4 regions of the Rhizobium laguerreae genome follow, and region 1 is predicted to be linked to each of the others. Evidence: predicted binding sites of a transcription regulator. Region 1 holds the regulator's gene; each other region holds the start of a gene.
The links. The regulator PhoB, encoded in region 1, activates phosphate uptake and scavenging genes when phosphate is short. The targets are predictions, from matches to a motif close to TGTCATNNANCTGTCAT.

Region 2: pstS (phosphate ABC transporter substrate-binding protein PstS) is a predicted target of PhoB. The motif match lies at 2,631-2,647, and genes of this name have one in related genera.
Region 3: HFO71_RS01105 (DUF1045 domain-containing protein) is a predicted target of PhoB. The motif match lies at 2,195-2,211, and genes of this name have one in related genera.
Region 4: olsB (l-ornithine N(alpha)-acyltransferase) is a predicted target of PhoB. The motif match lies at 1,390-1,406, and genes of this name have one in related genera.

The regions. Positions count from the first base shown of each region.
Region 1 is NZ_JAAXQT010000002.1:123,276-127,408, reverse strand. Features, by position in the region: gene HFO71_RS07510 (aspartate aminotransferase family protein) at 1-811, opposite strand, end outside; gene HFO71_RS07505 (GcrA family cell cycle regulator) at 1,232-1,765, shown strand; gene phoB (phosphate regulon transcriptional regulator PhoB) at 2,088-2,771, opposite strand; gene phoU (phosphate signaling complex protein PhoU) at 2,905-3,618, opposite strand; gene pstB (phosphate ABC transporter ATP-binding protein PstB) at 3,663-4,133, opposite strand, start outside.
Region 2 is NZ_JAAXQT010000005.1:64,040-68,172, reverse strand. Features, by position in the region: gene glnA (type I glutamate--ammonia ligase) at 1-295, opposite strand, end outside; gene HFO71_RS16770 (P-II family nitrogen regulator) at 374-712, opposite strand; gene HFO71_RS16765 (NAD(P)H-hydrate dehydratase) at 1,057-2,529, shown strand; gene pstS (phosphate ABC transporter substrate-binding protein PstS) at 2,875-3,966, shown strand; gene HFO71_RS16755 (Na/Pi cotransporter family protein) at 4,084-4,133, shown strand, end outside.
Region 3 is NZ_JAAXQT010000001.1:227,399-231,531, reverse strand. Features, by position in the region: gene uraD (2-oxo-4-hydroxy-4-carboxy-5-ureidoimidazoline decarboxylase) at 1-373, opposite strand, end outside; gene puuE (allantoinase PuuE) at 373-1,296, opposite strand; gene HFO71_RS01105 (DUF1045 domain-containing protein) at 1,412-2,119, opposite strand; gene HFO71_RS01100 (NAD(P)/FAD-dependent oxidoreductase) at 2,234-3,412, opposite strand; gene mnmC2 (tRNA (5-methylaminomethyl-2-thiouridine)(34)-methyltransferase MnmC2) at 3,411-4,127, shown strand.
Region 4 is NZ_JAAXQT010000006.1:9,051-13,183, reverse strand. Features, by position in the region: gene HFO71_RS18815 (NADP-dependent malic enzyme) at 1-321, shown strand, start outside; gene olsB (l-ornithine N(alpha)-acyltransferase) at 464-1,342, opposite strand; gene HFO71_RS18805 (PAS domain-containing hybrid sensor histidine kinase/response regulator) at 1,451-3,733, opposite strand; gene lspA (signal peptidase II) at 3,789-4,133, opposite strand, start outside.

The DNA.
Region 1 (4,133 bases):
GCGTGCCGGCCTTCATGCCGGAGGCGGCCTCTGATGTGGCAAGGCAGGCGCCGAGCGGGAAACCGCCGCCGATGCCCTTCGCGACAGCCATGATGTCGGGGGTGACGCCCGACCATTCATGAGCGAAGAGCTTGCCGGTGCGGCCGACGCCGGTCTGGACCTCGTCGAGAATCAGCAGCAGGCCGTTGTCGTCGCAGAGCTGGCGAAGCGCCTTCATGAACTCAGGCGTGGCGGGACGGACGCCGCCCTCGCCCTGCACGGGCTCGATGAGGATGCCAGCCGTCGCCTCGGTGATCGCGGCGCGGACCGCTTCGATGTCGCCGAAAGCCACCTGATCGAAACCTGGCGCCTTGGGGCCGAAGCCTTCGAGATATTTCTCCTGGCCGCCGGCGGCGATCGTCGCCAGCGTCCGTCCGTGGAAGGCGCCTTCGAAGGTGATGATATGGAAGCGCTCGGGATGGCCCTTGGAAAACTGATAGCGGCGCGCCGTCTTGATTGCGCATTCGAGCGCCTCGGCGCCTGAATTGGTGAAGAACACCTTGTCGGCGAAGGTGGCGTCCGTCAGGCGCTTTGCCAGACGCTCCTGGCCGGGGATCTCATAGATGTTCGACAGGTGCCAGACCTTGTCGGCCTGCTCCTTCAATGCGCCGACCACATGCGGATTGCTGTGGCCGACTGACGTGACGGCGACGCCGGCGCCGAAATCGAGATATCGCTCGCCGCTTTCGGTGATCAGCCACACGCCCTCGCCTCGCTCGAACCGCAGCGGGGCACGAGAATAGGTGTCATAAAGCGGCGCGGCTTCAGCCATGGCGCGATCTCCATCAAAGTTGCCGGGCAATGACTCCGGCTAAGGAAACCAGGCCCGAAAAATCAAAAATGCCGCCTTGCGGCGGCGAGTGGCACTATTTCCTTTTCGCGCTGCAATGTCAACAAAACGGCGCCCTTAGCGTATGCAGCAAGGGTGTACAGCGGCATTTTCAGTCATCAACAGGCATTATTGCAGAAATGACACGCAGGGGCAGCAAGTTGGGGAAAACTACGAATTCGATTCATCCGGATTCATGCGACTCTTGTCACGGAGTCAGCCTCACACTAGGTTAAAGATCAATTACTAGACTGCATGCGGCGGAACTAGTCACCAAAATTGATCAAGCGTTTCTTGTTTCGGAGCTCCCGGGACAACGGTGAGGGATTCTGCCATCACCAACGCAAAAGGTGGAGACAGGGCATGAACTGGACAGACGAGCGGGTCGAGAAACTCAAGAAGCTTTGGGCCGAAGGACTGAGCGCCAGCCAGATTGCTGCGCAGCTCGGTGGGGTCAGCAGAAACGCGGTCATCGGCAAAGTGCACCGGCTGTGCCTTCCCGGCCGTGCCAAGGCCGGCGGCACCAACACCGCGGCGCGAACGCCGAAGCGCAACACATCGGCGCCGCGCGCACCGAACTACGCCTCCCGGATCACGACCCGCACCGTCACCCGCCAGCAGGGCGCGACGATGCTGAAGGAAGAGATCGAGATCGAAACGATCGAGGAAATGGAATACGTGCCGAGGGGCAACGTGGTGGTGCCGATTTCGCGCCGCCTCGGCCTGACGGAACTGACCGAACGCACCTGCAAGTGGCCAGTCGGCGATCCGCTGAAGGACGACTTCCATTTCTGCGGCTGCGAATCCCCCGACAATTCGCCTTATTGCGGCTATCACCAGAAACTCGCCTACCAGCCGGTGAATGAACGCCGCCGGGCAGCGGCGCGGGCCAGCTGAACGAGCGAACATCGTTTAGAATGCAGAAAGCGGGCCGAGTGGCCCGTTTTTTTATGCGAGTGGATGGAAGCGCTTATTGCGGGATGGCTGCCCCTCACCCTAACTCTCTCCCCGTAAACGGGGCGAGGGGACGTGCCACAGGAGAGGTGGAGGACGGGGAACGGAGACGTCGCAGCGGGTCCCTTCGCCCCGCGAGCGGGGAGAAGGTGGCGGCAGCCGGATGAGGGGCGGTCTATCGCCGCGAACCGGACAGCAGCGGGACAAGCCCGAGCACGACGAAAAAATCGTCGGTCGACTCTGTCAGTAACCAGAACGGAAGCCCTCAGGCTTCCATCGAATAACCGGCGCCGCGGACGGTGCGGATGACGTCTTGCATGTTGGAGAAATTCAGCGCCTTGCGCAGACGGCCGACATGGACGTCGACGGTGCGCTCGTCGACATAGATATCGTGGCCCCAGACGCCATCGAGAAGCTGCGAGCGGGAGAACACCCGGCCCGGCGACGACATCAGGAATTCCAGCAGGCGGAATTCGGTGGGGCCGAGGCGGACTTCGCGGCTCTTGCGATGGACGCGATGGGTTTCGCGGTCGAGCTCGATATCGCCGCATTTCAGCACCGTCGACAGCACCTCGGGACGGGCGCGGCGCAGCATCGCCTTGACGCGGGCAACGAGTTCCGGGGTCGAGAAGGGCTTGACGACATAATCGTCGGCACCCGTCGACAATCCGCGGACGCGCTCGCTCTCCTCGCCGCGCGCCGTCAGCATGATAATCGGCAGGCGCTCGGTCTCGGGCCGCATGCGCAGGCGCCGGCAGAGCTCGATGCCGGAGACACCGGGCAGCATCCAATCGAGGATGAGAAGATCGGGCGTGCGCTCCTGAAGCCTCATCTCGGCTTCGTCGCCACGAAGGATGGTATCGACCTCGAAGCCTTCCGCTTCGAGATTGTAGCGAAGAAGCACGCTGAGGGCTTCCTCGTCTTCAACAACTGCAACTCTCGGGATCATGCGTGTCGGTCTCCTCGCGCATCATCCTTAAATCAGGGGTGATTTAAGCAATTCATCCTGCGCAAATTCAGAAATTGGCTGCGACCTCTTTGCGCGCCCGGACGGGCGCGCACGCAACTAACTATGCGGGCGGTTATTCCGTGACCGCGCCTACGGTGTTGGCGCTGTCGTCCTTCGGACGATCGCCTTCCGGCTGTGCGCCTGTCGTCATGTAAAAGATCGTCTCGGCGATGTTGGTGGCATGGTCGCCGATGCGCTCGATATTCTTGGCGCAGAAGAGAAGATGCGTGCAGCTGGTGATGTTGCGCGGATCCTCCATCATATAGGTCAGGAGTTCGCGAAACAGCGAGGTGTACATCGCGTCGATCTCGTTGTCGCGTTCACGGATCGCATTCGCCTTGTCGGCTGAACGATTGGTGTAGACATCGAGTACTTCCTTGAGCTGGACGAGCGCCAGCTCGGACAGATGCTCGAGGCCGCGGGCGAGCTTACGGGGAACGCCAGTGCTTTGGACGGCGATGACGCGCTTGGCGGTGTTCTTGCCGAGGTCGCCGACGCGTTCGAGATCGGCGGCGATGCGGATCGAACCCATGATTTCACGCAGGTCCGAGGCCATCGGCTGACGGCGGGCGATGGTGACGATCGCCTTGTCGCCGATTTCGCGTTCGGCGTGATCGAGGATCACATCGTCGGAGATGACCTTCTGCGCCAGTGCGGTATCGCCGTTGACGAGGGCGCGGACGGCTTCGCTGACCATCTGCTCGGCCAGGCCGCCCATTTCGGAAATCCGCCTGGACAGGAACTTCAAATCATCATCGTAGGCAGAAAAAATATGTGTCGATGCCATGGGGCTTTATCCTCGAATAACGGGAAGGCTTGGTGTCGCCAAAATCAACCGAAGCGACCCATGATGTAGTCCTGGGTGCGCGGATCGTCGGGATTGGTGAACATCTTGTCGGTGTCGTTCTCCTCGACGAGATTGCCGAGGTGGAACATTGCGGTGCGCTGCGAGACACGCGCGGCCTGCTGCATGGAGTGGGTGACGATGACGATCGTGTAGTTCTCGCGCAACTCGTGGATCAGTTCCTCGACCTTGGCGGTGGCGATCGGGTCGAGCGCCGAGCAGGGCTCGTCCATCAGGATGACTTCAGGGCTGACGGCGACGGCACGCGCAATGCAGAGGCGCTGCTGCTGACCGCCCGACAGGCCGGTGCCGGATTCGTGCACGCGGTCCTTGACCTCGTTCCAGAGGCCGGCGCGCTGCAGGCTGGTTTCGACGATCTGGTCGAGATCGGCCTTCGACTTGGCAAGGCCATGGATGCGCGGGCCGTAGGAGACGTTTTCATAGATCGTCTTCGGGAA
Region 2 (4,133 bases), on a different contig from region 1:
CGGAAACCGGATCGAGGATGTCGCAGACGATAACCATGGTCGACTGGGCGAAGAATGGGTCCATATGCACCGTTTCGGTATCGGGCATCAGCACCATGTCGGACTCGTTGATGGCCTTCCAGCCGCCGATCGACGAGCCGTCGAACATCACGCCATCAGCGAACATGTCTTCATCGACGCAGACAACGTCCATCGTCACATGCTGCAACTTGCCCTTCGGGTCGGTGAAACGCAGATCGACGAACTTTACGTCGTTCTCCTTGATCTGCTTCAGAATTTCGCTTGCGGTCGCCATTAAGTAGTTTCCTCCGATTTGCGATGACGGTGTAGGTCGGCGGTGACGGTAACGGACTTTGCGCGATTGGCAAAGTGGTCAGATGGCATCGATACCGGTCTCGCCGGTTCGGATGCGGATAACCTCTTCGACATTGGAGACGAAGATCTTTCCGTCGCCGATTCGGCCGGTCTGCGCCGCCTTACGGATCGCATCGATAACGGCCTCCGCGTTCTCGTCGGCCAATACGACCTCGACTTTGACCTTCGGCAGGAAATCGACGACGTATTCGGCTCCACGGTAGAGTTCCGTGTGGCCTTTCTGACGGCCGAAACCCTTGGCTTCCGTGACCGTGATACCCTGCAGGCCAACTTCCTGAAGGGCTTCCTTCACTTCGTCCAGCTTGAAAGGCTTAATGATCGCTTCGATCTTTTTCATGAGAAAATGTCTCTCCGCTTCTCTTGTTATGGCAGGAATTTTCCCGCTCGCGGGATATGATGCAGATATCGTGCCAGTTTGAAATCCATCCTGTCGAAAAAAGACGTCGATTCTGCCAAAACCGGCGAGTTTGTAGGGAATTCTGTGTGGTTTTGGCGACGGCCAGATGGAAAAACATCGTCTCCCGATCAAAATCCCATCGGAAACGGAAAAACTCATGTATTTTCGCAACTGCGAATACGCGTCACGTTGAGATGAAAATGTAGGCAAATGCCTAAATTGAGTCCTTCTCTTTGGTATTTCAGACGGTTGTTTTTTAGGCGTTTTTTGATTTGAATAGGATGATGAGCAAACATCTGTCCGACCTTCTTCTCACTCCTGCCGAAATGGCCGCCGTCGACGCGGCCGCTGCCGCATCCGGCATCGACTCTTTTGGCCTGATGGAGAGGGCAGGTGCCGCGGTCGCAGCTGCTGCTCTGCGCCTTCATCCCGGAGCGTTGCGTTTCGTCATACTCTGCGGACCCGGCAACAATGGCGGCGATGCCTATGTCGCAGCCCGTCATCTGCAGGAGAGCGGGGCGAAGGTGGCGCTCTTCCACCTCGGCGATCCCTTGAGGTTGAAGGGTGATGCCGCCCGCGCCCGCATGGGCTGCGCGCTCAGTGGACAGGAACTCGGCCTCTATCGGCCGGAAACCGGCGACGTCGTCATTGATGGTCTGTTCGGGGCAGGGCTTGGCCGCGCGGTGTCGGCCGATGTGTGCGCGCTGATCGAGGGCGTCACCGAGGTCGCTATTCCCGTGCTCGCCATCGATCTGCCCTCCGGCCTCGATGGCCGCACCGGCAAGGTGCTGGGTGCCGCCTTCCGGGCCTGCAACACCATCACCTTCATGACCCGCAAGCCCGGCCATCTGCTGATGCCGGGCAGGGAGCTTTGCGGTGAATTGGAGGTCTTCGACATCGGTATCCCCGCCCGCATCATCCGCGCCGAGGCAGGCGGTATCATTGCCGAGAACAGGCCGGATGCCTGGAAGAGTGCGCTGCCGGCCGAGCAGTTGGAAACCCACAAATACAAGCGCGGTCATCTGGTCGTCTTCTCAGGCGAGGCCGACAAGACGGGTGCGGCGCGCATGTCGGCGATCTCGGGCCTGAAGGCCGGCGCCGGCTTGGTGACGATCGCCGCCCCCCGCGCGGCAATGGCCGCCAATGCCGCGCATCTGACCGCCGTCATGCTGCATGCCATCGACGACGAGGCCGACCTCGGCGACTGGCTCTCCGACAAGCGGCTGCAGACCTTCGTCCTCGGCCCCGGTTTCGGCATCGGCGCCAGGGCGCGCGGCTTCGTCTCGGCCCTTGCCGATCGTCATCTGGTGCTCGATGCCGACGGCATCTCCTCGTTCAAGGATGATCCGCAACAGCTGTTCGATCTTTTCCGGGGTGAGCCGCGTCTGGTGCTGACACCGCACGAGGGCGAATTCGCGCGGCTCTTTCCCGATATCGGCAGCGATGATGCGCTCGGAAAGGTGGATAAGGCTGTGGCCGCCGCCCGCCGCGCCAATGCCGCGATCATTTACAAAGGCGCCGATACCGTTATCGCAGCACCCGATGGACGTGCGCTCATCAATACCAACGCTCCCGTCTGGCTTGCCACCGCCGGTTCCGGCGACGTGCTTGCCGGCATCATCGGCGGCTTGCTCGCCCAGGGCCTGCCGGTCTTCGAGGCCGCCGCTGCCGGCGTCTGGCTGCACGGCGAGGCCGGCCAACGCGCCGGCAAGGGGCTGACGGCGGAGGAGCTTGCAGCCGAGGTATTGCCGCTTTAGCGCCGCCGCATCCTCTTGCACCTCGAACGCAGAAGCAATCCGCACCGTCGGTCTGGCCGTGGCGCGGGCTGCGTTGTTTTACCATTATAAATGCGGCCGATGTGTCAGTTGAGTGACGGTTTTATTTCGAATTTTTAGAGCGACATCGATCAGTCCAAGAATGTCCTGCGCGGAGAATCCGCAACCCGCAAAACTAAACTGTCATTAAAATGTTAATGAATGGAAATACTTAGTCGTGTCAGGAATTCCTGTCGGCTGGAACACGGGTTCGGACAGTGGGTCCTGAGCTGATCTGGTTTGAATTCTGATCGAAGTGCGCAGTTAACGGTTGCGAGGGAAGCGCCGATGGAACGTTTTTTTCGGCAAGTCCACAGAGTGACGACCGCCGCCGCCGGCTTTAGCGGACTTGCGGCAGTTGTCGGTTCACTCTTCATCGCTCCTGCAGCCATGGCCGAGCCCATTCGGGGCGCCGGCTCCACATTCGCGGCACCCATCATCGCGAAGTGGGCGGAGATCTACGAGAAGGCGCGGATGGATGACGGCGACTTCAGCTCACCCGATTGGACGGTAGATTACGAGCTCGTCGGTTCGCTGGCAGGCCTGATGCGCCTTGATCAGCCGGAGCTGGATTTCGCTGCGACCGATGTGCCTGTCTCCCACGACGAGCTTTTAAAGCATGGCCGCCAGCAATTTCCGATCGTGCTCGGCAGCGTGGCGATTGCCGTCAATCTTGACGGTATCGACAAGGGCCGTATCAACCTGACTGGCCCGCTGCTTGCGAATATCTATCTCGGCAAGATCCAGTCGTGGGCTGACCCTGCCATCAAGGCGATCAACCCGGAGATCAGCCTTCCCGATCAGAAAATCAGCCCGGTTAGCCGCAAGGATGGATCAGGCACCACCTTCATGTTCACCGAATTCCTGTCCTCGGCAAGCCCGGAATGGAAGGCGGCACATGGAGCGGATACGCTGATCGCCTGGCCTGTGGGGACGAGTGTCGAGGGAACCGGGGATCTCATTCGCGCGGTGCAGGCAACCAAGGGGGCGATCGCCTATGCCGATTTTGGCCAGGTCGAGCGTGCAAACCTGCCCTATGCCGCTGTTCAGAACAAATCCGGCCAGTTCGTAAAACCGGGACCGGATGGCGTGCGGGCTGCCGCCAGCACTGCCTCATGGGATGAAGCGAAGGATTTTTCGGTATCGCTCGCGGATCAACCGGGAGAGGCGGCCTATCCGATCAGCGGCGCAACATTTGCTGTCGTTCCAATCACGGGACAGGCGCCCAATCGCTATCGCCGCGTGCATGATTTTTTCCGTCTGGCGTTCGAGGCAGGCAGTAAGGACGCCGAGGCGCTGGGCTATGTGCCTTTGCCGCCGCAGCTCGTCAGTCAGATCGTCAAATACTGGCTGAAGCAGGATGCATCCGCGAGCCAGTAAGTCGTTCGGGCGCGCATGATACGCGGTCGGGGCATCCCCGACCGTATCAAATCGGGCATGTGAGACGCGGGGGCGTCGTTGAAGCGCGCCATTTTGGCGCCAAGGGGGTAAGGCGTAATGAACATCGACATTTTCAAGGATATTCTTGTGCCTGTTATTGGCGGGCT
Region 3 (4,133 bases), on a different contig from region 1:
CCTTGCCGAGCCCTTTGACGGCGATGATGAAGGGAAAGCCGAATTTTTCGACATAGGCCGAATTGAGTTCGGTGAAGCGGGCATGTTCGGCCGGGCTCAGGCGGTCGAGACCGGCGCCGGACTGCTCCTTCCGGCTGTCTTCGGTGAGTTCGCCTGATATCGCAAGGCGCCCGGCAAGGTCAGGATGGGCGCTGAGCACGCCGAGGCGTTCCTGCGGGCTTGCCGCCCGGAAGACGGCGGTTAGCGACGCATGCACGCCGGCTGCCGTCAGCGGCTCCGGCACCTGGCCGGCGTCATAGGCGCGCTCGGCGATGAAAGGCGAATGTTCAAAGACGCCGCCGAAGCGGGAAACGAAATCCTTGCGCGACATCATCACAGCGCTTCCGGCTGATGGTGCTTGTGCCAATGCTCGGCGATCTCGATGCGGCGCGGAATCCAGACCTTGTCATGCTTCAGCACATATTCGATGAAGCGCTTCAGCGCTGCCGCCCGGCCGGGACGCCCGACGAGGCGGCAATGCAATCCGACCGACATCATCTTCGGGCTGCCCGCCTTGCCTTCCTCATAAAGCGTGTCGAAGGCATCCTTCAGATAGGTGAAGAACTGATCGCCGGCATTGAAGCCCTGCGGCGTCGCAAAACGCATGTCGTTGGTTTCGAGCGTATAAGGAATGATCAGGAAGGGTTTCCCGTCGACGCCGTTCACCCAATAAGGCAGGTCGTCGGCATAGGAATCCGAGGAATAGAGGAAACCGCCCTCCTCCTGCACCAGCCGAAGCGTATTGTCGGAAGGCTTGCCCTGGTACATGCCGTAAGGCCGCTCGCCGGTGAGTTCGGTATGCAGGCGCACCGCTTCGAGGATATGCTTGCGCTCCAGATCTTCAGGAAAATCCTTGTATTCCAGCCAGCGGTAACCGTGGCTGGCGATCTCCCAACCGGCCTCCTTCATCGCGGCGACGGCCTCGGGGTTGCGGGCCATCGCCAGCGTCACGCCGTAGACGGTGGCCTGCACCTTGAGATCGGTGAACATCCGCCAGAGCCGCCAGAAGCCTGCACGCGAACCATACTCATAGATCGATTCCATGTTGAGGTTGCGCTGCCCCGGCCAGGCCGCCGCACCGACGATCTCCGATAGCAGGTTTTCGGAAGCCGGATCTCCGTCGAGGATCGAGCTTTCGCCACCCTCCTCGTAGTTGATGACGAACTGCACGGCGATGCGTGCCTCGTCCGGCCATTTCGGATCGGGCGTCAGACGCCCGTAACCGACGAGATTGCGCGGATAAGTCTCGGATACCATCAAATCACCTTCTGAAAAGACGGGGAACGGTAGCATCCGCAGCTGGAATGTCGAGACGGAAACTGCTCCGCCGGATTTTGCCCTTACGGCACAAGCCTTTAGCCCATCGGCAGACTCAAGCGATTTTGCGCGCGCTGACCTTGCCCATCGGATGCAGCGAATGAACGCGGAAAGGACCGCCAGTGCCCTCCTCGATCATCAGAGCCACGTTCGAAACCGTGACAGGTTCGCAGAGGACAGGCTCGAAGATCGTCCGCAACGCCGGCTCGATGCGCGGCATGTCGATCGCGTTGACGGGGCCTGTCACCGGCATATGAAAGCGGAACTCCTCCATCACATAGGGATTGCCCCAGCGATGCAGATTGGAAAATTGCGTCGCCGACAGCCCGTCCGGATCGCTGCGTTCGATCTCGGCCTCGCTAAGCGGTGCGCGGAAACGATCGAATTCCTGCACGATCGCCGAGGCGAGATACTGGATCTGCTCGCAGGGCGTGCTCGGCAGCAGGCTGTAGAAATTGCCGAGCCGGGCGACTTCGATACGAGGAATCTGGAAGGGAACGAAGGTCCCGGAAAAACGCATGAGATCGCGCAGGAGTTGCGATTCGCGCATGTCGCGGGACAAGTGGAACGGCGCCTTCAAAACGCCGTGAAATCCGTAGCGCCGCGGCACGGCGGTATGGAAGGCAATCTCGTGAATGCCGAGGCCACGAACTGCCGGAGGCTCCATCATATCGCCCGAAAACACGTTTCGGCCAAGCCAATTGGCGGCCACGAGCGACAACGGGTCGCTCGCCGGAGGCGTGAAGCAAATGGCATAGCGCATGCAATTTCCTCCATCAAGGAAGTGAGAGCCGTTCAGATCCGGCGCTGTCGATGCGCAAGCAGATAGGTGATTTGCATGACAGAATCACGAAAGGCAGCGGCGTCTAATTCACGTTTAACGTGAAGCCACCGCAATGTGGCTTGAAATTGCGAAGCTTTCCGGCAGCAAAAATCCGCAGTCTGTATCGCTTGCGATACATATCGCCGCCTCCGCCAGCCGGTGGGCGAGGCCGAAACTGACCTTAAAGCCGCCGGTCAGCGCGATCAGGCGCCGGTGGTCGGGATGCCGACCGATCATCGGATCCCGATCGATCGCCTTCGGGCGAAGCCCGGCCCAGCGCTCGACAATAGGGGCGTCGCGAAGCGTCGGTACGATGCCCCGCGCCGCCTCGATCAGCACGTCGAGCTGGAGGTCGGTGGATGTAGGATCGTCAAAACGGTTCTCACTGGTGCTGCCGATCGCCGCGTGCCCGCCCTCATGCGCGACGACATAGAGCCCATCGAGGAAGATCGTCGGCAGCGCCGGGTCGATATCGGCTTTCAACAATGCCGCCTGCCCCTTCACCGGCTGGCCGAGCGGTTGTTTCAGCCCCGGCGTCAGGCCCTGCAACAACGGAAAGGACTGATGGCCGGCGGCCAGGATGCAGTGACTGAAAACGATGGTTTCGCCGTTGATTTCGGCCGTACCGCGATCGGGATCGAGGCCGGCAACCGTCGCATGCTCCAGGATGCGAACATGCTTTGCCCGCCGCAGGAAGGCGATGAGCGCTGCGACCAGCAAGCGAGGCGCAACGCGGGCGGCAAGCGTGTCGTGCACGAAGCCGCTCTCGCCGGCAGACGCCTTGATCCAACCGTCTACATCAGGCCTGTCGAGCACATGCCAGTGGAAGCGGCGCTCGCCCGCCCGCCAATGGAGTTCGGCGTCCTCGGAGTGGCCGCGCGCTATTGTGTTGAGATGCGGCTTCGGCAGCGGGATCAGCCGTCCGGAACGGCGGTAGCCAGCGGAAAGTCCGGTCTCGGCTTCGAGCGCGGCGATCTCGGCTTCGAGCGAGACCAGCGCATCGAATTGGAACTGCTTCTTCTCCGACCACCGGTCCGGCATATGCGGCATGAGCGCGCCGAGCAGGCCGCCGCTTGCACCTTCGCCCAATCTGCCGGCGTCGGCAATAAGGGAACGGATGCCCCGGCGCTCGGCATGGACCGCCGCCCAGAGACCCATGATGCCGCCGCCGACGATCAGCAATTCTGAGGACGATTGACCTGAGACCGGCTGAGGATTATCGGCTTTTTCCATGACAGACGTGAACCCCGATCAGATTGGCGCAGGCGCGCCGCAGCCGCTCGAATGGCGCGACGGCGATATGCCCTATTCCACCGCCTTTGGCGATCATTTTTATTGCCAGACCGATGGGCGGCTGGAATGCGGCCATGTTTTTCTCGCCGGCAACGGCCTGCCGGAGCGCTGGAACGGGCGGCAGACATTCCTGATCGGAGAACTCGGCTTCGGCACCGGGCTGAACTTCGCCGAGACCTGGCGGCAATGGAAACTCCACCGTGCAGATGGCCAGCACCTGCATTTCATCTCCTTCGAACTCCACCCGATGCGCGGCGAAGAAATCGGCCGGGCGCTGTCGCACTGGCCGGAGATCGATGCCGAGCGCGAAGCGCTGACGGCGACGTGGCCGCAAGCGCCTGATAGCATCGTTGAGCTCGATCTCGATGCCCAGACGACGCTCAGCGTGGTCTGCGGCCATGCCTTGGACGGAGTCGCGGCAGCCAAGTCCGGCTTCGACGCCTGGTATCTCGACGGCTTCGCCCCGTCGCGCAACAGCGATATGTGGTCGGAGCAACTGATGCGGCTCGTCTGCGAGAAAAGCGCAGCCGGCGGCACCTTCGCCACCTATGCGGCGGCCGGCTTCGTGCGCCGCAACCTCATCGCCGCAGGCTTTGCCGTCGAGCGCCGCAAGGGCTTTGCCGGCAAGCGCGAAATGCTCTGCGGCATCAAGTAAACCCGG
Region 4 (4,133 bases), on a different contig from region 1:
GTGCGCGAGGCGGTGAAGATCCTCGACAAGCGCCGCGTCGATTTCGAATATGACGGCGAGATGGCGGCCGACGTCGCTCTGAACCGCAAGGTGATGGAGCAATATCCCTTCTGCCGCCTTTCCGGCCCGGCCAACGTGCTCGTCATGCCGGCTTTCCACTCGGCCTCGATCTCGACCAAGATGCTGCAGGAGCTCGGGGGCTCCACGGTGATCGGCCCGATCCTCGTCGGTCTCGACAAGCCGGTGCAGATCACCTCGATGGGTGCCAAGGACAGCGACATCGTCAATATGGCTGCGATCGCCGCCTACGGGGCGGGCTAGTAGTCTTCTTCGCCTATAACAGAGATATGTGCCCGGCTAGCAGCGCGCCCGCCGGGCACATATTTTGAGACATGAGCCGGAGTTCAATTCGGTCTGGGGACCGTCAAGACCGACCCCTCAACGCTGCATCGTCTGAATTATCCTAACTGGCGAAGCGGCCGGCGTCGGCGCCGTAATAATTCAGATAACGGTCCGAAATGCTGGAGATCGGCAGCACGATCAGCACGTCGGTCGTGTTGAAGGCATGATCGACGACCGCGTCGGAGCCGACCATCGCACCGAGGCGCAGATAGCCCTTGATCAGCGGCGGCAGAGCCATCAGCGCCCGCTTCGGGTTGATAGCCTCGACCGGCATCAGGTCCATGTTGCGGGCCAGATGCGGCAAGGCGCCGACGGCCCATTCGTTCTTCGCCAGCACATTGTGGTAGAGGAAGGACAGCGCCAGCGCGTGGCTTTCGAGATAGACGCCGGGGAAAGACGCGCAGCCGAACATGGCGCTGACGCCGTGCTTCAGCGCGTAGGCCCAGTTGCCCTGCCACAGGAGCTCGACGGTGCGCTTGGTGCGGTATTCCGGCAGCACGCAGGAGCGGCCGAGCTCCATGAAGCGCTTGTCCGGATGTTTGGCGATGAGGCCTTCGATTTCGAATTCGGAAGCCGAGTAAAAACCGCCATTGGCGATGGCGACATCCTGACGCAGCAGACGGTATGTGCCCACGATCTGGTCTTCCGGGTCGCCCTCGATCGAGCGGTCGAGCACGAGAAGATGATCGCAGACAGCGTCATAGGCATCGACATCGCGCTGGCGGCGCATGGCGTCCAGCGGCAGCTGCGCCTTCATTTCGTCGACGAAAACGCGGTAACGCACGGCCTGGGCGGCATCGATCTCGCGTGCCGTGCGGGCAAGGCGGGTCTCCAGATTGCCGATGCGGCCGAGGATATCGCCGTCCTTCTGTACAGCAGCCGTCGAGGGCCGTGCAGCCTCCGCGGTGGTGTCACGATTCAGGATGTCGATGGCGGACATGACGATTCTCCCGTTACCGGCTTATCGACGCCATAAAACACTTCTCTACGACAGGAAAGTGACATTTTGAATTTCCAAGCGCAAGAAGCGTGCCGGTTTCTGAGGCGCTCACCGCGCCTCTGCCCGGCGGGCGGAAAGGGCGGCAACCGCCTGAACTTCGGTCAGCAGCCGCACCGGATCGACCGGCTTTATCATGACGCGATTGGCGCCGTTGAGCAAGACTTGGCGGCGTGATTCGTCGCTCTTGTCGGCGGTCAGTACGATCACCGGCACCGGCGCGAGATCGAGCCGCCGCTCGTGGCCGCGCAGGCGTCCTAGCATGTCGATACCGTTGCCGCCAGGCATCGAGAGATCGCTGATGATGATATCGGGCCGGGCATTGGCGTCGCAGAGCGCACAGTCGAGCAGTGTCTCGAAATCTTCGACATGGCGCACCTTGTGCCCGCCCTTTTCCAGAACGACACGCACCAGCATGGCATTGATCGGATCGTCTTCGCCGAGCAGGATGCTGAGCCCGCTGGCGGCAACCAGCGTCTCCGCCACCGAAAGCCCGAAACCCGGCTGGTTGTCGTTCAGCGCGTCGCGCTTCTCCATGCCGCGCATGCGCCCGCGCAGCACGTCGATCAGCGACTGTTCGCGCAGCGGCCGGATCAGCCAGGCATCGAAGAGGTCAAGCGGATGGGCGCTACGCTCTTCCGGATTGACGAGCAGGACCTTGCGCAAACCGAGTGCTGCGATTTCGGCGCGATCGGCAAGATGAGCGGAAAATTCCGCCGACATCCGATGGTCGATGATGATGTCGGTCGACCGCCGTCCGCCCTTCGCCAGTTCGAGCAGCGTTGCCCGCGCCATCTCGCCGTCGCCGACGAGATGGCAGAGACCGCCGAGCGCAGTGATCGTTTCGGCGATGGCAGTGCGCGCCGCACCTGCCGGCGCCAGCAGTACGACACTGTTGCCGGCAAGCAGCGTGTTTCGTCGGTCGGGGCGCTCGCTGCCGATATCGACAGGGAAGCGGATGGTGAATTCGCTGCCTCTGCCCATTTCGCTGGCAACCGTCAGCGCGCCGTTGAATTCGCGCATGATGCGGGCGGAGATGGCAAGGCCGAGCCCGGTCCCGCTGCTCTTGTCGGCAACGCTCCCGCCCTGCTCGAACTCGCCGAAGACGCGCGCCTGCTCCTCCGCCGTCATGCCGGGACCGCTATCGGTGACGGTGATCAGCAAGTCGCCGGCGTCGAGCGACACGCGGATGAAGACGCCGCCGACCTGGGTGAACTTCACGGCATTGCCGATGACGTTGAAGAGGACCTGGCGCAGCCGCGCCGGATCGAAGCTCATATTTTCGGGCACGTCGGATGACACGGTGGCGCCGATCTCGATGCCCTTTTCATGCGCCCGGTGGGCGAGCATCTCGACGACGCTTTCCAGCAGCTTGCGCAGCGATTCCGAGCGCGGGTGCAGCGCGAAGCGGCCGACTTCGATGGTGGAGAAGTCGAGCAGATCCTCGACGAGCTGCGTCAAGGCGTGGCCGGACTGGCGGATGTTTGCGAGATAGTTCTGCTGCTCCTGCGTCAGCCGCGTCTCGGCGATCAGATGCGTCATGCCGAGGATGCCGGAAAGCGGCGTGCGCACCTCGTGGCTGACGGTGGCAAGCAGCCTCGATTTGGCGGCGCTGTTATACTCGGCCTTCTGGCGAGCCTCCTCGCGGCCCTGTGCGATCAGCCGCTCGTCGGTCACGTCGCGGGCAATGCTCTGCAGCAGCAGGCGGCCGTTTGCCGGGTCGCGGGTGACGACATCGCGCCAGAGGAAGATGCGCTGACCCTCCGGCGTCGAAATCTCGACGTCGTAGCAATGCGGTACCGGGCCGGGGCGGAAGGCAATCCCGATCTCCTCGCAGGTGCGTCCTTCCGGACGCAGCCGCCCGGTCAGGCGGCTAAAAGTATCGTTGGCGGAGATGATACGCCGGTCCATGGTGCGACTGACCGTGATGTCGCCGAGCACGTCGTGCACGTCGGCGAACAGCTTTACGCCGGCGTTCCAATCCGGCATGGGTTGACCGGGGCGTTGCCCGGCCTTGCGCGAGCGAACCATCAGCAGGGCATAACTGGCGATGACGGCCAGGCCAAGGATGACGAGACCGCCCGAAAGCAGCAGCGGATCGCCGGCATGGGCAAGCAGCATCAGGATCGTTGCGGCAAGAAGGCCGGCGCCGCCAAGCCAATAGAACAGCAGGCGCCGTGTCGGTGCAGGCCCGCCCTGGCGGTCATCGGCGCCCCGGGGGGTCGCTGCGATGGGCCGTTGGGAAACGACCTCCATCCGCTTCTCATGCGGCTTGGCGGCGGGTCCACCGAAGGCGGCGGACAATCTTTCCTGCAACTGTCCCAGGTTCTGCATGCTATCTGACTAACATGAGGCCCGTTCCGAATGCCTTCAGGATTTCGATAAGATTTTAGCGGCTGGCCTTTTTCGGCAGCAGCAGTTCGTCGAGAATGACGCAGCCGGCCCCGATGGTGATGAAACTGTCGGCGAGATTGAAGACCGCGAAGGACCAGCTCTCGGTGTAGAAAAGAATGTAATCGATCACATGCCCATAGGCGAAGCGGTCGACGAGATTGCCGATCGCGCCTGCGATGATCAGCGCATAACCGAGATGAGCGATCCAGCGATCCTTTGCCGTGCGGTACCACAGCCAGATGACGAAGGCGACGATGACGAGCCGCATGCCGACGATGAACCAGCCATCCATGCCTGATAGCATCGAAAAGGCGACGCCGAGATTGTAGGTGCGGTAGAG